One region of the Paenibacillus sp. FSL E2-0177 genome, then DNA from elsewhere that is predicted to be linked to it. Evidence: riboswitches for the same ligand, from Rfam matches in the RefSeq annotation. Region 1 holds a riboswitch; each other region holds the start of a gene.
What was found. A riboswitch is a leader RNA that binds a small molecule or an ion and turns the genes downstream of it on or off. The one in region 1 is predicted to bind cyclic di-GMP.
Positions count from the first base shown of each region.

Region 2: linked by a shared signal. The riboswitch ahead of MHI25_RS02835 (choice-of-anchor A family protein) and the one ahead of MHI25_RS03610 (transglutaminase-like domain-containing protein) in region 1 are both predicted to bind cyclic di-GMP.
Region 3: linked by a shared signal. The riboswitch ahead of MHI25_RS30090 (NPCBM/NEW2 domain-containing protein) and the one ahead of MHI25_RS03610 (transglutaminase-like domain-containing protein) in region 1 are both predicted to bind cyclic di-GMP.
Region 4: linked by a shared signal. The riboswitch ahead of MHI25_RS21425 (thiamine pyrophosphate-binding protein) and the one ahead of MHI25_RS03610 (transglutaminase-like domain-containing protein) in region 1 are both predicted to bind cyclic di-GMP.

Region 1 covers NZ_CP150307.1:791,566-799,487, forward strand. Annotated here, with positions in the region: gene MHI25_RS03590 (phospholipid carrier-dependent glycosyltransferase) at 1-951, shown strand, start outside; gene MHI25_RS03595 (glycosyltransferase family 2 protein) at 1,049-2,029, shown strand; gene MHI25_RS03600 (GtrA family protein) at 2,016-2,423, shown strand; gene MHI25_RS03605 (class D sortase) at 2,526-3,185, shown strand; cyclic di-GMP riboswitch class I at 3,305-3,387, shown strand; cyclic di-GMP riboswitch class I at 3,462-3,542, shown strand; gene MHI25_RS03610 (transglutaminase-like domain-containing protein) at 3,556-4,365, shown strand; rRNA gene MHI25_RS03615 (16S ribosomal RNA) at 4,733-6,290, shown strand; rRNA gene MHI25_RS03620 (23S ribosomal RNA) at 6,524-7,922, shown strand, end outside.
Region 2 covers NZ_CP150307.1:611,432-619,353, reverse strand. Annotated here, with positions in the region: gene MHI25_RS02845 (NusG domain II-containing protein) at 1-214, opposite strand, end outside; gene MHI25_RS02840 (alpha/beta hydrolase) at 1,034-1,969, opposite strand; gene MHI25_RS02835 (choice-of-anchor A family protein) at 2,116-4,419, opposite strand; cyclic di-GMP riboswitch class I at 4,528-4,618, opposite strand; gene MHI25_RS02830 (hypothetical protein) at 5,009-5,506, shown strand; gene MHI25_RS02825 (ASCH domain-containing protein) at 5,705-6,118, opposite strand; gene MHI25_RS02820 (DUF3221 domain-containing protein) at 6,470-6,826, shown strand; gene MHI25_RS02815 (hypothetical protein) at 7,131-7,346, shown strand; gene MHI25_RS02810 (undecaprenyl-diphosphate phosphatase) at 7,622-7,922, opposite strand, start outside.
Region 3 covers NZ_CP150307.1:6,763,011-6,770,932, reverse strand. Annotated here, with positions in the region: gene MHI25_RS30110 (sensor domain-containing diguanylate cyclase) at 1-437, shown strand, start outside; gene MHI25_RS30105 (helix-turn-helix domain-containing protein) at 689-1,084, shown strand; gene MHI25_RS30100 (EAL domain-containing protein) at 1,275-2,123, shown strand; gene MHI25_RS30095 (hypothetical protein) at 2,239-2,805, shown strand; cyclic di-GMP riboswitch class I at 2,963-3,049, shown strand; gene MHI25_RS30090 (NPCBM/NEW2 domain-containing protein) at 3,308-7,922, shown strand, end outside.
Region 4 covers NZ_CP150307.1:4,783,051-4,790,972, forward strand. Annotated here, with positions in the region: gene serA (phosphoglycerate dehydrogenase) at 1-944, shown strand, start outside; gene MHI25_RS21410 (SDR family NAD(P)-dependent oxidoreductase) at 1,319-2,152, opposite strand; gene MHI25_RS21415 (YafY family protein) at 2,312-3,268, shown strand; gene MHI25_RS21420 (HAMP domain-containing methyl-accepting chemotaxis protein) at 3,390-4,640, shown strand; cyclic di-GMP riboswitch class I at 4,815-4,911, shown strand; gene MHI25_RS21425 (thiamine pyrophosphate-binding protein) at 5,067-6,707, shown strand; gene MHI25_RS21430 (carboxymuconolactone decarboxylase family protein) at 6,718-7,086, shown strand; gene MHI25_RS21435 (hypothetical protein) at 7,199-7,642, shown strand; gene MHI25_RS21440 (ketoacyl-ACP synthase III) at 7,697-7,922, shown strand, end outside.

The DNA of each region.
Region 1 (7,922 bases):
TTCATTATGTTGATGTTCTATTTTATGCAGCGGTATTACACAATGAATTTCTACAAGCAGCCTTTAAGAAAAACATTAATTCCGTTATTCTGGTCTGGCTTATTCTTCGGAATCGGCGTAGCTTCGAAATGGATTGTGCTCTATGGAGGAGCAGGGCTGGCCATTATGCTGGCTATCTCCCTTTTTGAACGCTACAGAGAATACCAAGCCTCCGGACGCCTGCTGGCAGAGGGGAAGATTAAAGACAAGGAATTGCTGGGCACCTGTCGTGAAGCAGTAGATTCTTTTTGGAAAAAGACTATTATTACGTTGGCTAGTTGTATCGGGTTCTTTGTAATTATTCCAGTAATTATTTATAGCTTATCTTTTGTGCCGGGGTTATCTGCATCAGCAGAGGGCTTCACTATAAAAGGTTTGATTGATTCCCAAAAGAATATGTACAACTACCACAGCCAGCTTGTAGCTACACATCCTTTTGCTTCCTCATGGTGGCAATGGCCGTTTATGAAGAGACCGGTCTGGTTCTTTAGCGGCGGTGAAGGTTTGCCGGAAGGTCAGGTCAGCAGTATAGTGACTATGGGGAATCCTCTTATCTGGTGGACGGGTATTTTTGCGATGCTGGCAACGCTGTGGATTACGCTGAAACGTAAAGATAAGAACCTCTACATGATCTGGATCGCCTTCTTCTCGCAATATGTTCCGTGGATGCTTGTCCCAAGAGAAACATTTATTTACCATTATTTTGCTATGGTACCATTTATGATTCTTGGTATTGTATATATAATGAAGTTGCTGGATAGTAAATTCCCTGAGGCCCGTTACGTACAGTATGTCTATGTAGCCGTTGCTTTGCTGCTCTTTATCGCTTTCTACCCGGTACTGTCAGGGATGCAGGTCAGTGGAGATTACGTGAAAGATATGCTGCGTTGGTTCCCAACTTGGGTTTTCTAGGATTTAATAAAAATCTATAAAATAAGTTTATGAATGCAGCGTTATTATGAAGTGTAGATGGATGTAACGCTCCAAAAAGCTTGTAGGAGGAATAAAGGTGAAAGCCAGATATAGTGTGATTGTACCCATGTTCAATGAGGAGCAAGTAATTAGCCATACTTATGAACGTTTGAAAAAAGTAATGGACGAGTGCGGCGATACTTATGAGCTGGTCTTCGTCAATGACGGCAGTCGTGATCGTTCCGCCCAGATGATTCGGGAGATCTGTGAACGAGACGAGCATGTCAAGCTGATTGACTTCTCGCGTAATTTCGGACATCAGGTAGCGATTACAGCTGGCATGGACTATGCCGAAGGTCAAGCGGTTGTTGTTATTGACGCTGATCTTCAGGATCCTCCGGAGGTCATTTTGCAAATGATCGAGAAGTGGAAAGAGGGCTACGACGTTGTATATGCGAAACGCCTGAAGCGCCACGGAGAAACGATGTTCAAAAAGGTCACCGCGAAGCTTTTTTACCGCCTGCTCAGCAGTATGACAAGTGTGGATATTCCTACGGATACAGGCGATTTCCGTCTTATTGACCGTAAGGTATGTGATGTCCTGCGGGGACTTAAAGAAAAGAACCGCTATGTCAGAGGTTTGGTGAGCTGGGTTGGCTTCAAGCAGACTATGGTGGAATATGAACGGGAAGAACGTTTTGCCGGAGAAACCAAATATCCGCTGAAGAAAATGATTCGTTTTGCGTTAGATGGCATCACCTCTTTTTCACATAAGCCGCTTAAGATTGCTACGTATATTGGATTCTTCCTTTCATTCTCTAGCTTTCTCTATTTATTTTTCGTCTTGTTTCAAAAGATATTTTTTACCTCCTGGACGGTTCCGGGCTGGGCTTCCATTGTAGGCGTTAATCTGCTCTTTAACGGTATCGTTCTGATGCTGTTGGGTGTGATTGGGGAGTATATCGGACGGATTTATGACGAGTCTAAAGATAGACCGCTATATATTGTTAGTGAGACTAAAGGCTACCAGAACGAAGAACAACTGGACCGCCGGAAGGACCACAATGATGTCAGATAAGAACTTGCGCGCTGCATTCATACAGTTCCTCAAATTTAATGCCGTAGGTTTGCTCAATACGCTTATTGATTTTGTGATTTTTACATTGTTGAATTCACTAGGGATGGTATACGCATTGGCGCAGGTGATCTCCTATAGTGCAGGCACGGCGAATAGCTTTATTTTGAATAAAAAAGTTACCTTTCGTGATCGCAACCGGGGGAATAAAGAAGGCTTCGACCGCGTGCAGCTGGTCAAGTTTATCGTGCTGAATCTGGTAGTGCTCGGAATATCACTGCTGCTAATGCATCTGTTGACAGACAAACTAGGTATTCAAGTCTTGATCTCGAAGGTGCTGGTTACCTTTATCACGGTGATCATCAATTTCTTTGGAAGTCGTAAATGGGTATTTTAAACATTAATTTCAGGCAGAAGGAGTTGCTATGCTTAAAGGCAAGTAGCTGTTTCTGCTTGATTTGTATATAACCATAGAAACAATATACGGAGGTGAATAACATTGCGTAAATTCTCCTATCTACTCATACTGGCTGGGATACTTATCATGTTATATCCGACAGCTAACGAATGGTACAACGACAGGCAGCAGGAGAAGTTATTAGAAACGGCTGAACTAAGCACTGCCGATAGTACTCCCCAGTCAGATCTGAGGAGCAGGTATGCTGAAGTTACTCAGCTGTTAGCAGAGGAATCGGTTCTGGATGCCCAGGCACAGCCCCAACCCCAAGAGACAGAAAAGCCTGAACCGGAGATTGAAGTCGGTGGCAAAGTAATCGCACTAATTGAAATCGATAAGATTGATTTGAAGCTGCCTGTATTAGAAGGGGCTACAAAAGCTAATATGAAACATGCTGCAGCCCATATGAAAGAAACGGCACCCCTTGGAGAGATCGGGAATGCTGCAATCGCGGCGCATCGGGCTCGAACTACGGGTCGTTTGTTTAACAGATTGAATGAGGTTGTTGTGGGGGATGTTATCACGGTAAAGACTAGTGATCAGGTGTTTAACTATGAGGTATACGATATTTCTGTTGTAGATCCGAGTGATGTCTCCGTTCTTGACGGGAATGACAAGGATAAGATTCTTACTCTGATTACATGTGATCCGCTAGTGAATCCAACGCATCGGCTGATTGTTCATGCCAAATTAACAAAATGAGAATAGTGAATGACAAGAAAACACAAATACCGGGAGATATTTATAAAATAATGGGTAATCTAGTAAATTAGGTCTTGTTCACAACTATAAATATGATAGTATTATACTATGAAAGCTAAACACGATAACGGCAAACCTTCCGAAAGGTAGGGACGCAAAGCTAAAGGGCCTTTTCCCGAAAGGATGGCAGCCAGCTACCGAATGAAGAGGCTTTTTTTGTTTGTTTCAAATGGATTCTATCAATTATATCTAGTAAAGCTAGAACAGATAGAGCTTATACGATAACGGCAAACCTATCGAAAGGTAGGGACGCAAAGCTAAAGGGCCTTCCCGAAAGGATGGCAGCCAGCTACCGAAAGGAGTTTTATCCGTGAAAAAGGTTTATTTTATGCTGGTGGCGTTGTTCGTCCTAATGACTTCAGTTCCGGTAAGTACAGCTCAAGCTGCAAGTGCAGATGCCAGCTGGTTGATTACATCCAAAGTGGCTCAAGGTGTTATTGGTATTAACTATGATATTCCGAAAGATAAAAGAATCAAACTCATGATCACCAAAGATAACAGCAGCTATACATATAACTTGTATGCTTCTGGACAAGCTGAGGACTTCCCTTTGCAACAAGGAAATGGGACTTATAAGGTTTCTGTTCTGGAGAATACAACCGGCAATAAATACAAAGCATTATATTCCGAAGTAGTAGACGTAACCATGAGTGACTCGAATTCCGTATATTTGGGCTCCGTACAGAATGTGAAATGGAGTTCTTCTGATAAAGCGATTGTCAAAGCTAAACAATTAGTACAAGGCAAAACAACAGACGAAGAGAAAGTTAAAGCGATCTATAACTATGTAGTTGCGAATGTACAATATGATTACTCTCTTGCTAATAGTGTAACTACTGATTATATTCCAAGCATCGATAAGACATTGACTACTAAAAAAGGGATTTGCTATGATTACGCTTCTCTTTTTGCCGCAATGCTGCGGAGTGTAGATGTTCCTGCTAAGTTGGTAATGGGGAATACAAGCTACGTTACGCAATATCATGCCTGGAACGAAGTGTTGCTTAATGGGAAGTGGGTTACCATTGATACTACAGTGGATGCAGGACTTTCAAAGAGTGATAAGAAAACCGATTTAATTAAAGCCTCAAGCAAATATACTGCGGCAAAATACTATTAAGTTCGTCGCTAGAAACATAACTCTATTAAATAAACAACTAGCTTAATTATTAAGCTAGTTGTTTATTTTTATATTAGGGGTTGCTTTTCTATTAATAGTTGGGGTATTATAGGTAAGCGTTGTTAGACAGCGTACAGGCGATACAGACGAGGCTGATAAAAAGCTTCGAAAAATAAAGCTTGCATTTCTGAAGACAACATGATATATTATAAGAGTTGCTGCTGAGACATTAAACGGCGCCAACGAGAACTTGATCTTTGAAAACTGAACAACGAGTGAGTAGGATTTCACGTAAGTGAAATCCAAAATTAGAGAATTAATTTTCTCGTCAGATGTTTCAAAATGAGCATATCGCTCTTTTCAATACTAATTGGAGAGTTTGATCCTGGCTCAGGACGAACGCTGGCGGCGTGCCTAATACATGCAAGTCGAGCGGAGTCATTTTGAAAGCTTGCTTTCAAAATGACTTAGCGGCGGACGGGTGAGTAACACGTAGGCAACCTGCCCTTCAGACTGGGATAACTACCGGAAACGGTAGCTAATACCGGATAATTTCTTTTTTCTCCTGAGAGAAGAATGAAAGACGGAGCAATCTGTCACTGAGGGATGGGCCTGCGGCGCATTAGCTAGTTGGTGGGGTAACGGCCCACCAAGGCGACGATGCGTAGCCGACCTGAGAGGGTGAACGGCCACACTGGGACTGAGACACGGCCCAGACTCCTACGGGAGGCAGCAGTAGGGAATCTTCCGCAATGGGCGAAAGCCTGACGGAGCAACGCCGCGTGAGTGATGAAGGTTTTCGGATCGTAAAGCTCTGTTGCCAGGGAAGAACGTCCGGTAGAGTAACTGCTACCGGAGTGACGGTACCTGAGAAGAAAGCCCCGGCTAACTACGTGCCAGCAGCCGCGGTAATACGTAGGGGGCAAGCGTTGTCCGGAATTATTGGGCGTAAAGCGCGCGCAGGCGGCTATTTAAGTCTGGTGTTTAAACCTTGGGCTCAACCTGAGGTCGCACTGGAAACTGGGTGGCTTGAGTACAGAAGAGGAAAGTGGAATTCCACGTGTAGCGGTGAAATGCGTAGATATGTGGAGGAACACCAGTGGCGAAGGCGACTTTCTGGGCTGTAACTGACGCTGAGGCGCGAAAGCGTGGGGAGCAAACAGGATTAGATACCCTGGTAGTCCACGCCGTAAACGATGAGTGCTAGGTGTTAGGGGTTTCGATACCCTTGGTGCCGAAGTTAACACAGTAAGCACTCCGCCTGGGGAGTACGGTCGCAAGACTGAAACTCAAAGGAATTGACGGGGACCCGCACAAGCAGTGGAGTATGTGGTTTAATTCGAAGCAACGCGAAGAACCTTACCAGGTCTTGACATCCCTCTGAATCTGCTAGAGATAGCGGCGGCCTTCGGGACAGAGGAGACAGGTGGTGCATGGTTGTCGTCAGCTCGTGTCGTGAGATGTTGGGTTAAGTCCCGCAACGAGCGCAACCCTTAACTTTAGTTGCCAGCAGGTAATGCTGGGCACTCTAGAGTGACTGCCGGTGACAAACCGGAGGAAGGTGGGGATGACGTCAAATCATCATGCCCCTTATGACCTGGGCTACACACGTACTACAATGGCCGGTACAACGGGAAGCGAAGCCGCGAGGTGGAGCCAATCCCATCAAAGCCGGTCTCAGTTCGGATTGCAGGCTGCAACTCGCCTGCATGAAGTCGGAATTGCTAGTAATCGCGGATCAGCATGCCGCGGTGAATACGTTCCCGGGTCTTGTACACACCGCCCGTCACACCACGAGAGTTTACAACACCCGAAGTCGGTGGGGTAACCCGCAAGGGAGCCAGCCGCCGAAGGTGGGGTAGATGATTGGGGTGAAGTCGTAACAAGGTAGCCGTATCGGAAGGTGCGGCTGGATCACCTCCTTTCTATGGAGAATCGTTCTCTGCAATGAGAACATTCAAATCGGAAGTTTAACTTCCACAATCTCAGGTTTAGGCCTGTTACTCACTCGTTGCTCAGTTTTGAGAGTTTAAGCTCTCAAGTAAGACTTGATCCTTGAAAACTGGATACCGAAACGAATTTGCGTTTTAGAACATCTTTTAGCAACTTGTGCAAACAAGTAAATGTTATTAGTGAGATTTTTCTTCGGAAGAATCAAGGTTAAGCTAATAAGAGCACACGGAGGATGCCTAGGCGCCAGGAGCCGACGAAGGACGTGGCGAACAACGAAACTGCCTCGGGGAGCTGTAAGCAAGCTTTGATCCGGGGGTGTCCGAATGGGGAAACCCAGCTGTGGTAATTCGCAGTTACTCATTTCTGAATACATAGGAAATGTAGAGGCAGACCAGGGGAACTGAAACATCTAAGTACCCTGAGGAAGAGAAAACAATAGTGATTCCGTCAGTAGCGGCGAGCGAACGCGGAACAGCCTAAACCTAAGAGCTTGCTCTTAGGGGTTGTGGGACGTCTCACATGGAGTTACAAAGGAATATGGTAGGTGAAGAGGTCTGGAAAGGCCCGCGATAGAGGTAAAAGCCCTGTAGCCTAAACTGTATTCTCTCCGAGACGGATCCCGAGTAGTGCGGGGCACGTGAAACCCCGTATGAATCCAGCAGGACCATCTGCTAAGGCTAAATACTACCTGGCGACCGATAGTGAAACAGTACCGTGAGGGAAAGGTGAAAAGCACCCCGGAAGGGGAGTGAAATAGAACCTGAAACCGTGTGCTTACAAAAAGTCAGAGCCCTATTAATGGGTGATGGCGTGCCTTTTGTAGAATGAACCGGCGAGTTACGTTTAACATGCAAGGTTAAGCCGAGAAGGTGGAGCCGCAGCGAAAGCGAGTCTGAATAGGGCGAATTAGTATGTGGACGTAGACCCGAAACCGTGTGATCTACCCCTGTCCAGGGTGAAGGTGCGGTAACACGCACTGGAGGCCCGAACCCACGTACGTTGAAAAGTGCGGGGATGAGGTGGGGGTAGCGGAGAAATTCCAATCGAACTCGGAGATAGCTGGTTCTCCCCGAAATAGCTTTAGGGCTAGCCTCGGTATAAGAGTAGTGGAGGTAGAGCACTGATTGGGTGCGGGGTCCGCAAGGATTACCAAGCTCAGTCAAACTCCGAATGCCATATACTTATTGCCGGGAGTCAGACAGTGAGTGCTAAGATCCATTGTCAAAAGGGAAACAGCCCAGACCATCAGCTAAGGTCCCCAAGTGTGTGTTAAGTGGGAAAGGATGTGGAGTTGCACAGACAACCAGGATGTTGGCTTAGAAGCAGCCACCATTGAAAGAGTGCGTAATAGCTCACTGGTCGAGTGACTCTGCGCCGAAAATGTAACGGGGCTAAACACACCACCGAAGCTATGGCTAGATACGTATGTATCTGGGGTAGGGGAGCGTTGTGTAGGGGTTGAAGGTGTACTGAAAAGAGCGCTGGACACTACACAAGTGAGAATGCCGGTATGAGTAACGAAAAGATCAGTGAGAATCTGATCCGCCGAAAGCCCAAGGTTTCCTGAGGAAGGCTCGTCCGCTCAGGGTAAGTCGGGACCTAAG
Region 2 (7,922 bases), 180 kb from region 1:
AAATGTTATAGCCGCGTTCCGTGCGGACCTCAATGGTTTGTTCTTCTTTTGTAAGCTTTACCGTTTTAAATAACTTACCGTCCACCGTTACATTGGCTATGAGATTTTTACCGGCCCCACCTTTGTCATCATTGTCCGAAAACCATCTCGGTACGAGAAAAGCGAGCGCAGCAATCAATACGATGGAAATCAGCCACACATCTGCGCGTTTCATAAAAATCTCCCTTATTTTTTAATTAAAATCCAGACTTATTAATTATAACGGTCTACCCTCAATCCTTCAATCAATGTTGGAGTTTATTGTCAGTTTTAGAGAGCTGTTCACAAAATAGGCACGCAAAATAACCCCAGCAGACACAACCCATTCGTCTCTGGCATTTTCAGTTGTAATTTGTAGCGTTTGCAAAAATATCCAACTTACATTTTAGCCCATTTGCACCGAGATCGCCCATCTCCTCTGGTTTACTAGCTTTTCCGGAATAATTCACAATTAACCCAATTTAAGTTACTTTCAAAATCTAAGCGCCCCTTATCGAGGTTTGTTCCTCTCTAGAATCAAATAAACCTTATCTTGGAATTCATTATTATATTTGCCTTTTAAACAATAGTGTGTTATATTTATATGGTATTTGTTTTTCGATATATTGAATATCCCCACCAAGAAGATGTCAGGCCGACTATTATACACATCGGCATTTTGGACAAAGAGGCTTTATGTTTTCTTGCAGTACTCTTCCTTTTTATGAGATTAAATTCGAAATATAGCATTCCGATTCACACTGGCGCGGTCAATGGAGCCGCAAGGGCAAAAGAGAGGTAGGGCTTTTGTCGTATTGGAAGGATTATTCTCGCCACACGGCTGCTGGAAATAACAAGGAATCAAGACACCCGTTACTCACGAACGGCGGGGGATGAATATAACGAGAAAGCATGACGGTACGTTCCTTATTCAAGGACTACGTCATGTGTGGAAAAATATAGGCGCCCGATAACCGCTACCTAGCGGATATCGGGCGCTGTCTACGTTCAGGACTTATTTTACATATCGACTTATAAAAGCTGTTACTACATCTATATACCCCGCCTTATCCGTATCATAAGACAATCCATGCCCCGCTTGCGGCACTATGAGCCTCTCTTTTGGACTCTGGCATGCCTCATACAATTCATTCATCATAGCAAAAGGTACAAAGTTATCCGCATCCCCATGAATAAAAAGAATCGGAGCCTTCGCTTTCCGCACTTGTTTTAATGCAGAGGCTTCACCAAAGCCATACCCCGCCTTCAAGCGGGTGATTAGACTTGCACTTTGAACGAAAGGGAAACTTGGCAAGCGATACATGCGTCGTAGTTGGTAAGATAATTGTGCTTTTACTGAGGTATAAGCGCAGTCCGCAACAATAGCTTTTACCTGCGGCGGAAGATCTTCCCCTGAGGTCATTAGCACTGTAGCACCGCCCATAGAGACGCCGTGAAGCACAATTTGAGCACTAGGCCCAGTCTTTTTAATCATGTATTCAATCCATTGCAAATAATCTTTTCGTTCCGGCCAACCAAAACCAATGTAATCCCCTGCGCTATCTCCATGCCCTCTTGCATCGGGAATTAGGATGTTAAAGCCTAAGTTCTCGTAGTAGATTTTGGCGTACGCCCCCATATCCTTTGCTTTACCTGAATAACCGTGGGCTAGAATGGCTGTGCGTCCCGCAGCACGATTAGATTGGAGTAAGTAACCTCTTAATTTAAGTCCATCTGCAGATACGATCTCAATATTCACGAAGCTCTGGCGAGAGACCCAATCCTTCCCCTCCCCCCAAGAAGCTCCGGCAACCGGAGGATCAGCCTTCAGATTAGGATTATTACTTAGAAATACCTTTGGCGCTCGTTTAATAGCAATACCGTAGAAGAAAAATCCCACATAGATTAGAATCCCTATGATGATTACAGCGCTAATAATGAACCATATCAATTCGCCTTCGCCATCCCCTCTTCATTTCTTTTGCAACAAGAGTATACCATCTACTTAGAATGCACCAAACTATCGCAATCATGACATACAAATAGAGCCGCCATCGGGACATTCCCGAAAGCGACTCTATGTTGATCTACCCTTTATTATTTATTCTTTTTGGAGAACTTGGTTCTCATTAATAATCCGATAAGTGCAAAACCTAAACCTGCTACATAGTAAGGTGCAGGACTTGATTCACCCGTTTTTGGCAATTCCTTCACAGGTGGCTTTCCTAATGGGATCGTATCGTCCACTACGATGATTTCATCAGGTGTTGGTGTTGGCGTTGGTGTCACTGCCGGTACCGGACCTAATGGGATCTCATCATCATCAACAAGTACTTCTGTGCTATTCGACGGTGTTGGTACTGGCGCTGGTGTCGGCGAAGCTACAGGCCCAAGCGGCACAGGATCTTCTGCAAGAACTATAGTGCCAATTACGGATGATGGCGTTGGTATCGGGAACACAGAAGTCTCTGGTGTCGACGTTGGTGTTACCTCTGGCGTTACCGTCGGTGTTGGTGTTGCTTCAGGCGTTACCGTCGGTGTCGGTGTTGCCTCTGGTGTTACCGTTGGTGTTGGTGTTGGCGTCACTGTCGGCGTTGGTGTTGGTGTCGGCGTTGGTGTCACTGTCGGCGTTGGTGCCGGTGTTGGCGTCGGCGTTGGTGTTGGTGTCGGCGTCACTGTCGGCGTCGGTGTTGGTGTTGGTGTTGGCGTTGGTGTCGGCGTCGGCGTCGGCGTTGGCGTTGGTGTCACTGTCGGCGTTGGTGTTGGCGTCACTGTCGGCGTTGGTGTCACTGTTGGCGTTGGTGTTGGTGTCACTGTCGGCGTTGGTGTTGGTGTCACTGTCGGCGTTGGTGTCGGTGTTGGCGTCACTGTCGGCGTTGGTGTCGGTGTTGGCGTCACTGTCGGCGTTGGTGTCACTGTCGGCGTCGGCGTTGGTGTCACTGTCGGCGTCGGCGTTGGTGTTGGTGTCACTGTCGGCGTTGGTGTCGGTGTTGGTGTCGGTGTTGGCGTCACTGTCGGCGTTGGTGTCGGTGTTGGCGTCACTGTCGGCGTTGGCGTTGGTGTCACTGTTGGTGTCGGCGTCACTGTCGGCGTTGGTGTTGGTGTTGGTGTCACTGTCGGCGTTGGTGTTGGTGTCACTGTCGGCGTCGGCGTTGGTGTCACTGTCGGCGTCGGCGTTGGTGTTGGCGTCACTGTCGGCGTTGGTGTCACTGTTGGCGTTGGCGTCGGTGTCACTGTCGGCGTTGGCGTCACTGTCGGCGTTGGTGTCGGCGTCGGCGTTGGTGTCACTGTCGGCGTCGGACATGGTGTTGGCGTCGGTGTCGGCGTTGGTGTCACTGTCGGCGTCGGCGTTGGTGTCACTGTAGGCGTTGGCGTCGGTGTCGGTGTCGGCGTTGGCGTTGGTGTTGGTGTCGGTGTCACTATCGGCGTTGGCGTTGGCGTTGGTGTCACTGTTGGTGTCGGCGTCACTGTCGGCGTTGGCGTTGGTGTCACTGTTGGTGTCGGCGTCACTGTCGGCGTTGGTGTCGGCGTTGGTCCAGGTTCATCACCATCGTATGGATAGTGGTGAAATTCACCACCACCAGTACCTTTGAGTGAAGCCGCCACTAAAGTACCGTTAATCTGACCATTAATAAAATCAACATGAGCATAGGGGGCAAGTATGCTTCCCATTACACCTATGCCTGCCATATCAAGATACGCAGCTTGGCTAAAGTTAAGCAAAATTTTCTTGCTGTTCAACACGTTATTAGGTAGAAATCCGAAGTTTTTCATTTTTACGTTAGAACCATCAATATTAATAATTGCAGTAGATCCTGAAGGAACATTTATTGTAATTCCGTAGGTATTAGAGACGTTATCTCCTGAAACATTAAAAACATTGACCGCAGGATCTGTACCTGTCAGGGTAAGGCTGCCATATCGGTACACTGTTGTTCCATTCGCCGGCAATGCTGCAAGTTCTGCTGATTTGTCCTTCAAAGACTGACCTACTGCTGAAAAGTCAATCGTACTCCCCTGTCTTTTTGTACCACCCTTGAGGAGCGTTACATTCCCTGAAAAATCTCCCCCGTGCACGATATTCCCATAAACAGTACCTCCGTTGAAAGTAAGATTCCCTCCAACAACAAGTGTGTCAGTCAGGGAAACCTCTGCAGCGGTCAACCTATCTCCAACACTATAGTTGGTTAAGTTAACGTTACCTCCAGCAGCAAACCTTCCTTCCGTATCCGAAACTGTTGTTATATCCCCTAGAATAAACACGTTGTAGACCGCTGCAATTCCCAATGTAGAAGAACTACTAGCTCCAGCAACTCCAGCTCCCAATGAGGAAAGCCCACTACCTACCGTCAAAATCCCAGCTAATACAAGCGAGAGTAACGGTTTTATTCTTCTTTTCAAATGGCACACCTCCTAAAACTATGATTTATATTAATCAGAATAATTACCAGAAACTCTAAAGGACCTAACAACAAAAAAGACCGCCAAAAAGAAGTGAAATTCCCTTCTCATGGCAGTCGGACGGTCATTGTGCCTTTAAGACACTTTAGACTCCTGGACTTTGCGTCCCGCCCTTTCAGACGGTTTGCTATTATCATGACTATATATATGTATTACACTGCAAGTCCAGAACTGGTAGCTGAAGCATTCTATCCAATAACAGTCTATGACTTTTAATACTTTTGAATTAATAACAGTTTAGCTCCCGACACCCACAATTGTCAATCAATTCCTTTCGATAATTCCCCGCATTAGTACCACACAAAAAAAGCGCCTAAAGGCGCTTCGCATAAGGTTTTTCATTAAATTTTAAAGTAACTGTATATAGCCCAATATGGATATCCATAAGGGAACACTCAGAATTAAACCAAAAAACAATCCACGCTGGAGGCTGCCCTCTTTTTCCATCATAATTCTCCTTTATTTGCGTTCGATACATTAATTTTTATTATTACAATTTTTAATATAATTTATTCTTCGTTATTTAGTTGTGAATTTTATCACATTGGATAAGCTGTTTAGAAATACCATTGATTATTTTTGGAATATCGGGGTAGAATACGAATATACGTTCCTATTAGAGGTGATGAGATTCATGCATAGAGCAGAAAGCAGGGACAACATGCTGGTGAAATCTTATTTATTGCTTCCGATGATTTTATCAGCTTTCGAACGGGACTCCGCCATTTTATCTACACACTTACGAACACCCGCCCCTTATCTGGAGGTGCTTGGAACAGCTGCTGCAGTAGCTACAACAGATCTAAGGGATGTTCGTGCAGAAATGAGAAGACGGGGAATCAAGGTGTATGAGCAAAACAGACTTAATACTGGAATTGAAGCCAAGTATATATGTCGTGGCTATCATGAACGAATGCTGCTGTTGAATGACATTGTTGCGGCTCAGGCTGCCATCCATATGCGCAGATACCTAGGGCTGGATATTTCATCTTTTAAGAGTTACGAAGAACAGTACCAGATTAAGTAAAGCTGTATAGAAGCCGCTGCGCTCTCTCCCCCAATCAATTAGTGAACAAAAAAATAGGCCTTACCATGGGAGTTGGCAAGACCTGAGAGAGATATACCACAAAACACTGGGGGGTGTTTGGTGTCTCTAATATATACCTCGAACCTGAAAAAAAGCTGATAGGCACATAAAAATTACATTAAAAATATTGTTCGCCGTTCAGAAGTGATTAGAGTGCTCCCACAAGCTTAGCCGACCTTTAGCTGGAATTGGATGGCTTAATGGATGAACCCCTTCAAGCTTCCAGGCAAACCGTCCTTCACTATAGTCGCCAAAATCATATTCGTTCCCATTGATCCATTCCCTTAAATCCACCTCTGGAGTAACCACATAACATCCCGCGAGCTGACCTGTAGCAATAATAGCTCCTGTCGGCAAATTATTCGCTGTATAGCCATGTTTCGCCAATACTGATTTGTACGGTTCCTGTTCACAAATCTTTTTGTCAATCCTCACTCCGGCATGGATGCCTAACTCACCGCGGTAGGCTGTTCTCCATGAACGAGTTTCAAACTCTTTTTCACCAAGAGCAATTAAGGTCGCCCAAGGCTGCCGTATTGTTATACACCGCATGATATTTATCCCCTTCGTTTATGTTGGACGTTTGTCACGGATGCCACGGATCTCGATCTCGCGTTGTGTAATCTTGCTCACCTTGACCTGATAAATAATCCCAACCGTTTGGTCGATACTCTTTTCCATCATTGATCGCCTCTAAAATAAGAACATTTATTTTTATTATATACAAACAAAAGTTCTTATAAAAATATCAATACTACAGACATTCACCTGTAACTCCCCAGAATCAATAAAGGTCGTCATAATGGAAGGGCTGCTGTTTATTCTTATATTGGTAATGTACTAAATGCTATGCCTGTGCAACCGATTTTAAATTAATGTCGTAACCACTGGAGGAGAAGGTCCATGATTCAAAAACCACGTACTACTATTAAATGGACTCTTATTTTTGTTTTTTTGTTATTAGTCACCGCCTGTAGTAAGAATGATGAAGTTTTGAAAGGAATTGTACACACAATAGATGTAGAAAATAAAAGAATTTTAGTAATTTCTGAATTAAAAGAAGAAGACTTGAACAAGGAATATAAGGAGATTCTCGAATCTAATGAGTACTCTCAAGCCATTTGGGTAAATAAAGTTGCACCTTCTAAATATAAAAAAGGCGATGAGATTAAAGTGTTTTTTGAAGTAAGTGATGATTCATTCCCTGCACAAGTTACCGCCAAAAAAATCACCAAATCAAGAATTGAGCAAAAAGAATAGAATCTACTATAAAGAAGCGGCGTCTTCAAAAGGGGCGGCGCTTCTTTGTGTAGATTTAAGGAGAAATCCATATTTATAAATTTACTCTGTGCAAAAAAAGTGACCCCACCACTTCCGGCAGGGTCTAGATCTATTTTATAAGGGGGTTATGTGATTACTATAATCCTCTTAGCTTAAATAAGTATGAAGCCCGTCTAAAGATTTGCTGAATTATTATTATTTTTATCGAAACCGATCAAATATAGTAACGTATCAATCTTAATTTCCAAATTACTACATATACAAAATGGAGGTGTGTATAAAGATGAAAATATTCAGTCTATTGCTTGTAGCATTGTCTTCCATTGGAGTAGTTGCCACATTCGGATTTTCAACATTCAGCTTAATCACAGGAATTATAGGAGGGCTTATTGCAACATTTGCAATTTCAGGCTACTTGCAGTCTGTCAGACGTGATTACCCCAATGAGAGCTATGCGAACAAACATGTTAAGTATCAGTCGAACTATAATACTTGGTAAGCAAAAACCCACCTAAACTGGTGGGGTTTTTCATATTCCCAAACACTTGTAAAATCACTTTGTGATATTAATGGTAGAAGAAACAAACGAGGGATAACGGCTAGCTGTAGAAGTGCTTTCACCGAAAATTCATTCCTTAGTTCATAGATTACTTGAGCTTTGTCTTGTTTGGTGACTTCCCCTTGTTTTGAACCTCTAGTTCAATCTATGCAGGATATGATGTATAGCCCTTTTTAAAAGCTTCTTTCCCATGATGTTCATATTGACTAATCCAATTACTGTATGACAATTAAATAGAAGAGAGCTGCTAAAACAAACCGGTATAGAGCAAACCACTCCAATCGAAGTCTCTTAATCAGTTTGATGAACGTCACTACTGCAATCATTGCCACAAGAAAGGATGTCGCAAAGCCAATTAACATTAGAAGCAAATCGTCAGAACTCAGCAAATCACGACTATCGTACAAATCCAACAAGCTTGCACCAAACATAACAGGCACAGAAATAAGGAATGTAAAATCTGCAGCGGCTTTTTGGCTAGTGCCAAGCAACAGGCCACCTGAAATCGTCGAACCT
Region 3 (7,922 bases), 960 kb from region 1:
AACAGATTGCAGCGTATCAACGTGATCAGGCGCCTTTTTCATTATGTATTCTAGATATTGATCACTTTAAAAATGTGAATGATAGCTACGGTCATCAGATGGGTGATTATGTCCTGGAGAAATTGGCGAGTGTCCTGAAGTCCCAATCTCGTAAAGAAGATATCGTAGCTAGGTATGGTGGTGAGGAGTTTATCCTTTTGCTGCCTAATACAGATTCAGCGGATGCCACGGCAATAGCGGACAATTTGCGGCAATTCATAGCCAGCTCCACTTGGGAGATTGGCAGCATTACGGTAAGCATTGGCATAGCTACCTTTGAAGCAACCGATACAGACATCACTCTTCTGGAAAAAGCTGATCAAGCGCTTTACGTTTCTAAAGAACAGGGGAGAAATCGCGTTACGCATATTATGGATTTGAGTGAAAAGCTTCTTTAATTGGAGGCTTTTTTTGTTATTTATAAACGATACATCCTCTTTGCTCTAATTGCTCTAAAATGTCTGTTCCCTTCAAGCTGTGATTCCATCTGAGATCCAGTTTCTCTAATCGTTCAAGCTGTAAAAGGGAATTCGGAATTTCATGAATGGATCTCCTTTGTAAATCGTATTGGCATCAAGCCTATGTGACAACGTTACGATAGAATATAACAGGATGATGATTTATTATCAGTATGTTGGCATACAAAACTATGGAATGTGGATCATGCCTACATTATCTATTCGGGGATTATGGCGATCTGGAAGTGATCCATCCCTCCAATATAAGAGTGCTGTCTGCGGTGGCTATGAATGATACTGTATTATTTGAGATTAAACATGAGCCTTTTAAGCAGATGCTTGCCGATTACCCGTTGATTAAGGAGCAATTGATGCTGCTGCAAATGGACCGTTTATTTTTATCGAATCGGTTATTATATGAAATGAAATTTCATGATGCGAGAGCGCGTGATATGATCGGAACGTTAAGGGAGACGGCTACCCTTGTGCTTAAAGATCTGCAAGAGCAAAAGATTATTGAGATTCAACATCAGCAGATCACCGTGTTAGACCCGGCGTATTTACTGGAGTATACGGATTTCGATTGAGAAGAGCCGTTCCGGGATCTTTTTCAGAGAATCGATTATTAAAGGGGTTATGAATGTGGCTTGTAATCATTGTGTAGTAAGAGAGCTGAATTTTCAAATCAAGGCTCATGGTGAGCTTAATCTTAGGGTTTTACCTGAGGTTATTCATCACTTGAGTAGAAGTAATACGATACATAAGGTGGAAGAAAATGTGATTACAATTAAGGAGGCTGGGGTGCGGGATTTTCTGGATTTCTGTAATGACCATATGGAGTCGGAGCAGCTTGAATTCCGTATAGATGACCAAACATGGAGACCTCTATCCGAATTACCCACTGTACTTGATATGGAGTGGATTGATGAGGTTATCACTAAGGGTCTTGTTACTTGCTACTTCCAACCGATTGTGAACGTAAGGGAAGAGATTTTTGCATACGAGCTCCTATCCAGATTTAAAAAAGAAGACGGATCTCTTATCTATCCTAATGAGATTTTTGCGGCGGCACGGAATCGTGGGCGTTTATATGCTTTAGACCGGTTATGTAGAATGACGGCTGTAAAATATGCTGCACCCTTAAATAAAAAAACGTTTATTAATTTTATCCCAACGTCGATCTACGCTCCAGAGTTCTGCTTAAGATCAACCGTTGAACTGGCCAATCAATTAGGCGTCGATCCTTCTCTTTTTGTCTTTGAAGTTGTTGAGACGGAGAAAGTGGATGATCTCGCTCATTTGAAAGCTATTTTGACATATTACAAGGATCGGGGATTTGAATACGCTTTAGATGATGTTGGTGAGGGCTTCAGCACGATCGAGATGTTATTGGAGCTTAAACCCCATTACATGAAGCTGGATATGAAATATGTTCAGGGTGTGTCCAGCGATCTGAACAAACAGAAAATAGCAAAGCAATTTTTAGAAAAAGCTTTAGAAATCCAATCCGTTCCTTTAGCAGAAGGTGTGGAGTTTAGAGAGGACTTTGAATGGCTTAAGCAGAGTGGTTATCAGTTGTTTCAGGGCTATTTATTTGGAAAGCCTGATCCTATTCCCAAACAGTAATCCTAATGAGTATATATCCGTCCAGAGGATGAGATGAATTTCAGGTCAGAGTCTGAGTACAACCAACCCCCGGGGTTGTATAATTTAGGTAATTGAAAAGGGGGACGGGATGGATATGAAATGGCATCAATTTGTAACGCGCTGGGCAGATTCTAGGGGCTTTGATGGACGAGAGATTGATTATCAATGGCCTTCTCCCTCATTTCCGGTCATCAGTATTCGCAGTAATCTAGGGCGATACTCAGGTCAGGCGTATGGTCGTGGAGGTAAACCCCGTGTGAAGACAGCCGTTGGATTAATCGCTATTGGAGATGTAGCTGTCGGATTGATTTCCATAGGTGCGATAAGCGTGGGCGTATTATCCTTAGGAGCAATATCACTGGGAATGTGGTTAGCGATCGGAGCAATAGCACTTAGCTGGCTTGGCTTCGCAGTGGGAGCGATTGCGATTGCAGGCGTGGCTGTAGGAGCGATCGCAATCGCGGAAAAAGCGTTGGGGGCCATCGCCATAGGGGATACGGCATTTGGTGCGATAGCGATAGGCAGGATCGCTGGGGGTGCCATAGCTATCGGACAATGGGCATATGGTGTAATCGCAGTTGGCGAACATGGTTTCGGATTAATTCCCGTCACGGGCGATGTGTGGAATTGGTTCCGGCGTTTGTTTGGATCGGGGAGTTAAGTAGACCTACAGTCCTAAAGGATGTCCTTCTCTTCCGGGATAGTCGATAAATAATATCTATCACATAAGAAAAACTAATTGCAATTACCTATACTCATTTCATACCAATTAATCATGCGATCAGATCTAGGCTTATGTTACTCTTTGAATGTATTCGAAACTTCATAGGCAAACCTATGGAAATGTAGGGACGCAAAGCTATAGGGACTAAGGTTATCATAACTATTGTCAGCCAGCTGCCAAAGAGTGCGTAACGCTTTTTGTTAAAATATAAGAAAGTATAAGTTATACACCTATACTTAATATCTTATATTTCTCGCTTAAACGCTTACCGTCCTTATAAGGACGCCGAAGGCGTTTATGCTTGTTAAGGTTTAATAAAAATTAAGTCTTAATTTTTAGGCGACTTTATACGCAATCAAGCTACTCTTTTGGGGTAGTTTTTTTTGTGCCCATTTTTGGGCACTGGAGAGATTCATATGACATCTGGGGGTAAGAAGAGATGAAGAAAATGATTGCGATCGCTACATCGGCGGCCATGTTGGCCAGTTTTTCGAGTGAGGCAGGTTATGCTTTAGCAAGTGAGGCAAGCAAGGTAAATGTAACAAAAACAGTGGCGCAAAGTAAGGTTAACTTATTAAGCAACGCCTCGGTTATTCCGTTTGAGCTGTACGGCAAGGATGCTCTAAATGCCTATAATGAGGTTTTTAGAATGAATCCAGCAAATATTAAATCCATCACAAATAACGGTGGCAACTACTCAGGCTCGCCTATAGCTAAGGCTATGGATGGGGATATGAGCACGCATTGGGAGACTGGCAAACCGAATAGTTCAACGTTTACGAATGAGGTTGTGTTTGTTTTCAATGAGTCCACTGAATTAAATAGAATGGTATACGCGGCTAGGCAATCCGGTGCGAAAGGTAAAGGTTTTGCTCAAGAATTTGATATCTACGGCTCCACTACCGATGCGGGTGATTTTACGCTCGTGTCTTCTGGAGAATATACAGGCTCAACCGGTGATGTAGTGGAGATTCAGTTCGCACCTACGGCTTTTAAGAGACTTAAATTTGTCTTCAAAAAAGCGAACCAAGATTGGGCGAGTGCGGCTGAGTTTTCTTTTTATAAAGAGGATAGTGTCTCTGCTAAAATGAAAAAATTATTTACAGATGATACCTTGAGCCAAGTTAGTGCTGCCTTTAATACGACAGAGAAATTAACAGCTTTAGAGAATGAAGTGCAGGCACATCCACTGTATGCGCAGTTTAAAGAAGAGATAGAGAATGCAAAGATCCTTTTGAAGAACCATCAGGTAGAGGCAACGGCAGCCAAGGTTTCGAAGCTAAAAGGGTATGGAACAGCCTATGAAAATGCCTATAGCCAAGCTTATAGAATGCCGAATGCAAACGTATCAAAAGTAACGGTGAACGGTGGAAGCTACCCAGGTACGAAGCCTGAATATATGCTGGATGACCAGCCCACTACGCATTGGGAAACGAACAAAAACAATGATGCAAGCTTCACGAATGAAGTCGTGTTTGAACTAGCGCAAGCGGAAGTGCTGGACAGAGTGGCTTTTTTGGCTAGAGATAACCGCAAAGGATTCCCAGAGGCTTTTGAAATCTATGCATCAGAGACGAGTAAAGGAGAGACCTTCCAACTTGTATCTAGCGGAACCGCGATTAGTACCAATGACTTTCTGGAATTTAAATTCGAACCGACGAAGTTTAAAAGATTAAAATTTAAGTTCACAAAAGCTAATATCAACAGACCTTTTGCGGCTGAATTTAGATTTTATACAGAAGATAAAGTAAGCGAAGCTGTAAATGGTATTTTCACAGATGGAACGATGAGTGCGGTTGTGCCTGCTTATAATAGCGTCGAAGCAATCAACGAATTAGAAGAAGCGGCAAAAGTACATCCGCTCTATCCAATCCTGAAAGATTCTTTGGATTTAGCTAAGAGGCTAGTGAATGGTGAAGTTCAAACCGAAGGCACCATCATTGAGGCGGAACAACGTGGAGATATGAAAAAGCATGCGCAGGAAAACCTGAGAATTGGTTTTGGTACGAACAACCAGCCTACAGGTCTCGTTGCAATGCCTGGAGATACGATCAACGTTTATGTGGATGCAGCTTCTAACGATAAGCTACCTTCTTTAGTCTTTTCTCAACAAGAGGCCGCTTGGAATGTTTGGGCTAGAGGTGTGCAATTGCGTCCAGGTAAGAACATTATAACCGTTCCTGAATTTGCTATGAATAGTTATTATGCACATGAAGTGACTAAGGGCGGCACCGTTTATATCGTAAATCCCTATACAGCAGAGGAACAAGGGAAAGCGCCATTGATCCGCTTCGAAGGTTTAGAAAAGATTCCTTTTATGACCAAGACCACGGATCCAGAACAATTCAAAACCTTCTTAATCACATACAAACAAAGACTAGACGAAGATAAAGCGGCTCATCCAAATGTTCAAGATCGTAAACTCATAGATGTGGTAGAACTGGCCAGCGATCATGTTATTTTCACAGGAACGGCGACGGAGGCGTACAACAAATATATTACGCAAGGAAATAACCCGCTGGACACCGTAACTGGGTATGACACCTGGATGAAGAGTATTTTTGCCTTCTATGGCCTGGATGGCAGTAGCGAGATTCATGATGCCAAGCTAATTCGTGAGAATATTCGCTTGATGCAGCCTTATGGTGCGATGTATGCAGCGGGAGATCATACAGGGATCCAACTTGGAACAGTAGGAACCATGGTAGGTGATTTTAACAAAGCTTATCCGGGCTGGGGACTGAATCACGAAATCGGGCATCGCTTGGCTATGGGTGAACGGGAATATGGCGAAGTAACTAATAATATGGTGTCTATGTTTATGTCTGTCGCGGCGAATTCGATAGATAATCGTATACCGTATGAATCAGATATCTATAAATATGTCCTCGAAGAAAACAAAGTGGTTATGAATCAGCAGGGCTTATTTGCACAACTCGGAGCCTATTGGCAGCTGGAGCTGGCACATCCGGGATACTGGACAGAGCTGACCAAGCTATATCGGGAGCGGAAGGTCATCCTTACCAACGGTGACAATTCTAAGCAGCAGTATTTGGTGGAGTTCTCCTCCGAAGTACTGGGATTAGATTTAAGCAGCTATTTTGCCAGACATGGCTTCACTGTGAATCCTGAGACAAAAGCGAAAGTAGCCAAGTATCCGGCACCGCAAAAGTTATGGTATTTAAATAACTCGGTGATTAATTATGAGGGAACTGGAATAGCGGATAAAAATCTGGCCATTAAGGTTAATATCACACCTAACACCACGGCTAGAACGAACACGTTAAGTTTCAGTATAGATAAAGAGCTTAAGCAAGACTTTTTAGGATATGAAGTGTATAGAAATGATGTGTTAGTTGGTTTTACAGGAACTGAGCAATTTGTGGATCAGAATGTAGATGCGAGTATCAACTATACGTACAAGATCGTCGGTTATGATAAAAAGCTGAACCCACTGAAGCCCGTACAGGTTAAAGCCTTTAAGCCAGCCTTGTCTGTTGAAGATCAGCTCACTTTAAAGCTTAATCAAACCTTTGATCCGATGAGCTATGTAAAAGCGGCTAACTATCTAGGAAACGATATTACTGCAGATGTCTCTCTGAAAGCCAATAACGTTGATGTAACGCAAAAAGGCAACTACGAAATTGTATATGAAGTGAAAAGCGAAGGGGTTACGGAAACGAAAACCACACAGGTTACGGTAACGAGCGACTACGCCTATATTTCCGATCTCAATGCCAAGTCAGTCGTTGTAGGCTGGGGTGAATTAAAGAAAGATAAAGCCGTTTCCGGGGGAATCATAACCCTTGTTCGCCAAGGGTTGGCTGCGACGTACGCGAAAGGGATTGGTGTTCATGCCAACTCTGAGGTAGTTTACGATATTGAAGGTAAGGGTTACGACTTCTTTGAAAGCTACATTGGGATTGATCAAGCCATGAAAGGGAAACCTTCCTCGGCTACTTTTGCAGTGTATGTGGATGGAGAACAGAAATTTGAGAGTGATGTTTTCCGGGCAGGAACAGAACATCAATTTGTGAAAATCCCTGTGACTGGCGCAAGAGAGGTGAAGCTGGTTACAACAGATGCTAAGGATGGCAATGCTTCAGACCATACGGTATGGGCGGATGCGAAGTTCTCGAATAATTCAAGCAAACCTACCATTACAGTACCGGAAGAGACAACCTTCGTTAAGCTGAACAGCGAATTTGATGTGTTGAGCGATGTAACAGCTTTTGATACGGAAGATGGTAACTTAATTGGAGCCGTTGAAGTGCATTCAAATGGATTCACATCAAGCAAAACAGGGACTTACAACGTCGAGTTTTCAGTTACAGACTCAGATGGGAACTCCGCTGTGCAGGCCAGAAAGATTGTTGTATACAGCGCTAGTAAATACCTGAGTGATATAGATTGGCAATCGGCAAAAACGGATTATAATGTGGTTCGAAAAGATAAGGCTAGCTCTAACAATCCGATTAAGCTGCTGGTAAATGGCGAGGTCAAAGAGTTCGCTAAGGGCTTAGGAACCCATGCCAGCTCTGAAATCGTGTATAATCTGGCAGGTGCAAACTATGAATATTTTGAAACGTATGTAGGGGTTGATAGAAATATCCCTGAGCAAAGCAACTCCAGTGTAATTTTCAAAATTTTTGCCGATGGGGCAGAGGTTTATAACAGCGGACTGATGAAATTTGGTACAGAAGCCAAGCTTGCGCGGATACCTGTTAAGGATGTAAGTGAATTGAAGCTGGTGTTAGATAATGCAGGTAACGGAAATGCTTCAGATCACGGTGATTTTGCTGATGCGAAGTTTATGATCTTGAACAATACACCAGAGCTTACCATACCTAAATCTGTCTCAACCAAAGTGGGCCAAGCGATTGATATCAGTGAAAGCTATTCGGCAATGGATTCGGAAGACGGTGACTTGACGGCTCAAGTGAAGGTCACAGGCCAAGAGCAAGTTAAATTCAACCGGGCCGGAAAGTATCCAATCACTTACACAGTAACAGATAGTGATGGAAATACGACCACGAAGATTAGAACTATAGCCG
Region 4 (7,922 bases), 2.9 Mb from region 1:
AATTTGAAGTGATGAAAAAGGGAATGCGCATCATCAACTGTGCCCGTGGTGGTGTAATTGATGAAATGGCGTTAGTAGAAGCTATTGATAGCGGTATTGTTGCTGGCGCTGCATTTGACGTATTCGAAAAAGAACCGCCACAAGCAGATCACCCATTCTTGTCGCATCCAAAAATTATCGTGACTCCTCACTTGGGCGCTTCTACAATTGAAGCTCAGGAGAATGTAGCGATCGATGTATCGGAACAAGTACTGCATATTCTGCGTAATGAACCGTTCATCAATGCTGTAAATATTCCTCCAGTTGCTCCAAGCGTAATGAACAAACTCCAGCCTTACTTCACACTTGGTGAGAAGCTGGGCAGCTTTGTTACCCAGATTACAGATAGTGCTATTCGTGAAATCCATGTTGAGTATGCGGGTGATCTGTCAGATGTCGATACCCAACCACTTACCCGCTATATTGTGAAAGGCGTGCTCTCCCGCCACTTCGCTGAGGATGTTAACATCGTTAACTCCATGCACTTGGCAAAAACACGCGACGTTAATGTAGTAATAACTAAAGCTTCCAAAACTAAAGGCTTCACTAATCTGATTACCGTGACCCTTAAAACAGATCACGACCAAGAACGTCTCGTAGCCGGAACATTGCTGCAAGGTTATGGAGAAAGAATTGTTCAAGTGAACAAGTTCCCGGTTGATATCGCTCCTGAAGGACATCAAATTGTAGTATCCCATAACGACAAACCAGGGATTATCGGACTTGTGGGCACATTGCTGGGCGAAAATGATGTCAATATCGCCTCCATGCAAGTGGGACGTAAAATCGTTGGTGGCGAAGCAATCATGCTGCTGACCGTTGATAAAGCTGTACCTACTCATGTGCTTGTGAAGCTTGCTGGCCTGCCAGAAATCAACACTGCCGAAGAAATCATTCTTCTGTAAGCAATACGATAGAAATCAAACAACAGAGCAGCGATCCTCCTCTTATAGGAGTTTCGCTGCTTTTGTTGTTGATCGTTGACCCGTTTCGGCTTCATTTACAATATCGAATTGAGTACCCTCGTGGAGGCTTACGTACGCCCTTGAGGTTACGGACCCAGATGACCTTATATGCAATAATTTCGCCTTTGAAGCAGGGTTTCGGACTCTGGTGCCACTATTCCTCAAAAAGAGAGCTAAATCAGGTGCTTTGCCTATCAATAGCGTCTCTGGGGACCGATAGCGTTCTAAATATACGAAAATACTGCATTATAGATCAGCTGTGTCCTATACTGCTTCACACGCACATATGGGATCAAACAGATCAAGTTTGCTGTTTAGACTAAGAATGCGGGAACAGTCCGACCATCGATGTCTGTAAATCCATACTTTTCAGCCAGCTTAGCAACCTGCTGCGGTTGTCCGGTCATAGACATGACCTTAGGATCGGCTGCTAGAGCAGCGGCTGCTCTACCGATATAGGTTGTGGATTCAGTCATCTGCAATTCTTCAACCTCATGCCAATGCTCCTCATCCGTGTTCATGCTCTCCAACACCGCCTCTGTCCTCATCCAGCCCGGAGTAAGCGGAATAACTGCAATGTTGTCCTCTTTAAGCTCATTCGATAACCCGTAGGCCATGCGGACAAGTGAGTTTTTAGAAAGATCATAATAGAAGTTTCCAAGATATTTGTAATGATCCCAAAAGGTTGTGTGGATGATTAGACCGCCAGCTTTTGCCTCACGCATTAATGGTATTGCATAATAATTTGTTATCAACTGTGCCCTCACACCCGCATTAAACATATTGTCCCAATGCGCTGTAGGAAGCTCCCAGAAAGACTTCTGCTCAATAGGTAAATCGTTGCCGCCCCATACATTATTGACTAAAATATCAAGCTTTCCTTGCTCTGAAGCAATCTGGCGAATGACCGCCTCTGTCTCCTGATCTTTTGTATGATCACATCGTATGGCGCTGCCGGACCCTCCCTCCGCTTTTATTTCCCTAAGTACGTTATCAATGCTCCGCTTGCTATGCTCTATGCCAGAAGCCTCTGTCGTTCTGCCCGTAATATAAACGAATGCACCTTTCCTTGCCAGCTCCAATGCAATTCCTCTACCAGCACCTCTGCTGCCTCCGGTGACCAATGCTACTTTTCCTTTTAAAGTCATGTTCTCAATCCTTTCTACACTTGTTTTTCTCTAAATGTTCTGTATTTAATCCTTACCTTATATAAGTATAATTCTTTAATATGACATCAACTGACATATATAATATAATAATTAATTAAGAACTAACTAACATTTATTAGGAGGAGGAATGTTCCCTTAATGAGAGCCGATCGTTTGTTATCCATCTTACTTTTGCTGCAAAATCGTGGAAAGATGACGTCCCGTGAGCTAGCCCAGACCTTAGAAGTGTCTGAACGAACTGTGTTTAGAGATATGGAAGCCTTATGTACAGCGGGAATACCGATTCTTGCCGAACGGGGACGCGAAGGAGGTTGGATGCTCACAGAAGGTTACCGAACCTCCTTAACGGGTATGAAGCCCTCAGAGATTGCAACTCTGCTGCTGTCCGCAGACTCCTCGATTTTAAAAGATCTGGGTATACAAAACGACTTCTCTTCTGCCGTGCTTAAGCTGGAGGCTGCTTCCCCATCCAGGTCGAATAATCCAGCCAGTTACCTGAGCCAGCGCATTCATATAGATGGTGCCAGCTGGCACCCTTCCGACGAGACGTACCCGTTTCTTTCTGTCCTTCAGGAAGCTGTTTGGGAAGACCGTAAAGTGAAGATCACTTACCCACGGAATGACGAGATGAAGGAGCGTTTCATTGAACCTCTCGGGTTAGTCGCAAAACGTGGAGTTTGGTATGTAGTGGCACGAACCGAGGGTGAAATGCGGACTTTTCGCGTGTCGAGATTAATAAAAGCTGACTCAACTAATGAAACATTTCTCAGACCTGAGGCTTTTGATTTAAAAAGCTACTGGGAACAATCGACTTTAGCTTTTAAAGCAGCACTGCCAAAATATGTAGTGAACTTAAAGGTGAATGAGTCTATTCTTAAAGAATTACAACGTGAAAGATATGTAACTATAACTTTAGTAGAACCCTCTGCTAATACTGGGTGGATGAACGTGGAGGCCGAGTTTAATGCTATAGAATCTGCCTGTCGTATCGTACTCTCTTTCTCTCCTTCAGTTATTGTTTTAGCTCCTATCGAACTAGTAAGGATGGTAAAGTCTGCTATTAAAACAATTTCCACAATATATGAGGAATTTTGACATGAATTCTAAATATCTACTACTTAAAGAAGATTTATGACACTTCTCTATAGACCAATGACCTATAAATCCCCTATAATAACACCATTACATAAAATTTAATAAGGGGGACATTTTACCAATGAGCTGGATGCACAAACTTCCGTTAAAACAAAGAATTGTTGCCGGATGTTACCTCGTTGCCGCACTGTTTGCTATTCCTGTCTTAGTTACGTTAATGATTCTAGGTCAATTTCTCGTAGGAATTATACTAGTAGTTGTTCTTGCAGGTCTGACTTTACCTGTTGCTCGCTTCGTGGAGAGAACGCTTACATCATCTTTTGATGATATTGCTAATGTATCTCACAGTATTTCAAAGGGTGATTTCACTAGCAGAGCGGACGAAAATGGTTCAATGGGTGACGTAAGCCGCTCCTTTAACACAATGATTGATAAGCTCAAGAAGATTCTGACCGATGCATCGCAGATCACCCGTCAAGTTATGGATGCAAGCCGCGGAATCGAAGATAAGAACCAGAACCTGAAAATTGTCATGGCACAAGTAGCCTCTTCTTCTACTGAGCTCGCTCTTGGTGCAAATGAAATATCTACGGATATCGCTGATATGACAGAATCCATTAAAGACATTGAGACCAAAGTATCCAATTATACGAACTCCACCAAAGAAATGAACAGACGTTCAATACATACCTTAGAACTTGTTGAGCAAGGGCGCCAATCCGTAGATACACAGGCTGAAGGCATGCGTAAAAACATAGAGGCTACACAAAAAGTGGCTGATACTATTGAAGCTCTCTCACAAAATGCCCGCGGGATTACGATGATCACCAAGACCATCACAGAGATCGCTGAGCAGACCAACCTGCTGTCACTGAATGCCTCCATCGAAGCTGCTCGTGCCGGAGAGCATGGTCGGGGTTTTGCCGTTGTAGCTCAAGAGGTTCGCAAGCTTGCTGAAGAATCTACGGCATCCACAAAAGAAGTATTCGGCTTGGTCCGCAGCATTGAGTCAGATATTAAACAAGCCATCGATAATATTGCCATCAATGAAGAGGTTGTGCAGGTTCAGAATGAAATGATCACTCAATCTGCCCATATTTTCGCACAAATTGTACAAAGCGTGCAGTACATTACCGAGCAAATCTCTTCATTCTCTGCGGAGAGTGATCTTATGCTAGAAAGTGCCTTGAAAATTTCCAGTGCAATTGAGAATATCTCAGCAATCACCGAAGAAACTGCTGCTGGCACGGAAGAGGTATCGGCGGCTATGAATGAACAGATTAATGCCCTGCAGTCTGTTGCAGAAGAAACGGAAAAAATGACCCAGGCCGTATTTAATCTGCAAAAAACCATTCATATCTTTAAATTCTAGTTCAAAACTATCAACTGCCACCTAAGCTGAGTCTTAGGTGGCAGTTTTTTTCGCGAGGTAAAACTTCATCTCTTGGACAAGACTTTCGTCAAATTTCGAGTTTTTTTAGCGGATTATGTTGACAAAAATTAATGAGGAATATATTGTAAAGGAAAATTATTCTTATCAACTATAAATTAATATTGGCAAAATCCTCGAAAGAGGATGACGCAAAACCATGGATCTACAGCCTCATTTTTTCGTTTGAGGCCATGATTGCCAGGTTGCAGAGGAACCAGGACGGCTGAACTATTGTTCAGTCTTAGCGGTGCCTTATGCCACCAACCTGTGCTTACTATAGAGCACAGGTTTTTACTTTTTGAGTATATTGATCTATCGTATCTATTCGGTAGATTAATAACTAATATATATCAAAAAACTTGTGAGGTGTTTCTTTTGAAGACAGTCGCAGATTACATGGCGGAAGCACTACGTAACCTTGGAGTCACCCATTCTTTTGGGATCATTGGCAAATCCATTTGTCCAATTGTTCTAAAGATGGTGGATTACGGTATTGAATTTATTCCCGGCAGACATGAAGCAAGCTCCGGATTCGAAGCAGCAGGGTATGCGCTGAAAACGGGTAACCTAGGCGTAGCATTTGGTACTTCGGGTCCTGGGGGAACTAACCTGCTTACAGCAGCAGCACATGCGAAAGCTAACAACCTACCTGTCCTATTTATTACCGGCCACCAATCCATTACAGAGCTTGGAATTCCTCAATGTCAGGACTCCACCTCTTTTCTGGCTGATTTAGCTGATATGTTCAGACCTGCCACCTTGTTCAGTAAATTGGTTGAACGTGGGGATCACTTTGGTACTATTTTTAATCATGCGATTTCTGTGGCCCTGACCAAACGGGGTCCTGTTCATCTTTGTATTCCTTTTGATGTACAAACTGAAGTATTGGAAGAATGCAATATAGTAATCCCAGAAAGAGAGTCTCTAATTAGTCAAGCTAATATCGATAGAGTCATCGAAGCTATTCAAGCTGCTAAGAATCCTTTGATTATTGCGGGTAAAGGAATTAACCGCTCCGGAGCACATAAAGAGCTTGTTCAACTCGCAGAAACTTTTAATATTCCTGTAGTAACATCTCCTGGTGGAAAAGGGGCTATAGTCTGGGATCACCCACTCTATCATGGTCCTATTGGCGTTGGCGGTTCGACCCACGGGGACGATTTATTGAATAAAAGCGATTTATTTATAGTGCTTGGATCACGTTTAAGTGATATGACCATCTGTAATCTTAAACGGGAGAATCATCCAGCAACTTTAATTCAATTTGATATTGATCCAACCTTTGTCGGAAAAATACTATTGTCCAAAACGATACCGGTCACTGGGGACCTGCGCGATAATTTGGTGCACTGCCTAAATCATATTGACCCAAGCACAATCACCAAACGTGAGGCTTTGGCCGATGCGGATTATTCAGAAGAGCTTCCAACCCTCAAGAATCTTTCCCTTGCTTCCGTAATGAGCACTTTAAGTGATTTGATCCCTTATAATAATTCAATTTTCGTTGATGATGGAAGTCATGGATTCCACGCTGCAAAATGGTACAAGGTTAAGAAACCGGGCAGCTTTGTTTTTGATGCGTATTTTGCTTGCATGGGTAATTCGATCGGCATGGCTATTGGTGCAAAAGTTGCAGCTCCTGAAGAAACTGTCCTCTGCATTACAGGTGATGGTTGTTTCATGATGCTCGGCGCTGAGATTAACACCGCTGTCTGCAAAGATATCCCTGTCATCTTTATCGTGGTCAATAATAAGCAACTAGATATGGCTCTTAAGGGTATGGAGAAAACCACAGGTCGTATCGATGGAACTCTATATGAAGTACCAATGGACGCCGTGAAATTCGCTGAATCTCTAGGTGCTAAAGGCTACAAATGTGAGACTGCGGATGAATTCACAGCTGCAATTAAAGATGCGGTAGCTCTAAACCATGTTGCCGTTATTGAACTACTAACAGACCGTGATGAAGTCCCTCCGACTGCACACCGTACTTTGAACCTAAACTAGGAGGCTAACCATGAAGGAAAATATCAACAGTGGTCTCAACCACTTCACGAATCTATCAGGAGACTATGGCGCAAAAGCACTAGCTCCAATTAAAGACCACTTCCCTGACTTGGCTGAATTTATTATGGGGAATGCCTATGGCGATATTTTTCAACGTAATACTATAGCCCCTGACTGGAAGGAAATCGCAGTCATTTCATCTTTAATTTCAATGGGTCAATTCGAACAGTTGGGCGTTCATTATGTCATGGCCCTTCGTGTTGGAGTTACCGTAGAACAGCTTAAAGGTATTCTATTACACTTAGTACCCGTTATAGGGGCACCTAGAATCATCACAGCTTTTAATATCCTGCTTGCAACCATAGAAGAAATCCAATAACCCAACAGTTCGACAACAATATACAAAATTCGACTTTATTATTGCATACACTTGAAAAATATGCCTATAATAGAGTCGGAATATCCCATTACTTGCTGTATAGTGTCGAATTTTGACTTTTATAAAACAGCTAAATGGATATACATGGCTGGATATTGCAGTCGAACTGTTTTGGACAAATTCAATCTATGGGAGAGATTTAGGCATGGGAAGTTTCGTTTTGAAGACAGACACTACAAACAAGGTTATTAACATTGAGTTAGATGGAACATTTTCTGAAGAAGATGGTCTAAAATCTATTCAAGCTTATCAACAAACTATCAATCCAATTACTCCAGCTGACTATGAACTAAAAATCGACTGCAGAAAGCTAAATGTAACTGCACCAGATGTTGTACCTCTTTTAGAAAGCTGCTTTGTAATGTTTAAGAATGATGGATTTGTAAAAGTAAATCTAACGCTTGAAAATAACCCGATCCTCAAAATGCAGCTTTCCCGTCTTGGCCGTAAAGCTGGACTCGATAACATCGAGATCATTTCTGCGGTTACAGTCTAGATCTTTTAATCTTAATATGTAGGCCACATTTTACTGCTTTCCTGGAGGCGTATTATGACCGGAATTCGTATTAAAGGCATTGATATCTATCATCCCAGCAATATAGTTGGTAACGACTTTTTCATTAAGCATTTTGACGAAAAAGGCATTGATATTCGAGGTCTATTATCCGCATTAGGTCGTATTACGCGGTATAGTATTAAGGATGCGGATGAGAATTCCCTTACGATGGCTTTTGAGGCTGCCAGGAATGTTCTGGAGAAAAGTGGTCTCACAGGTG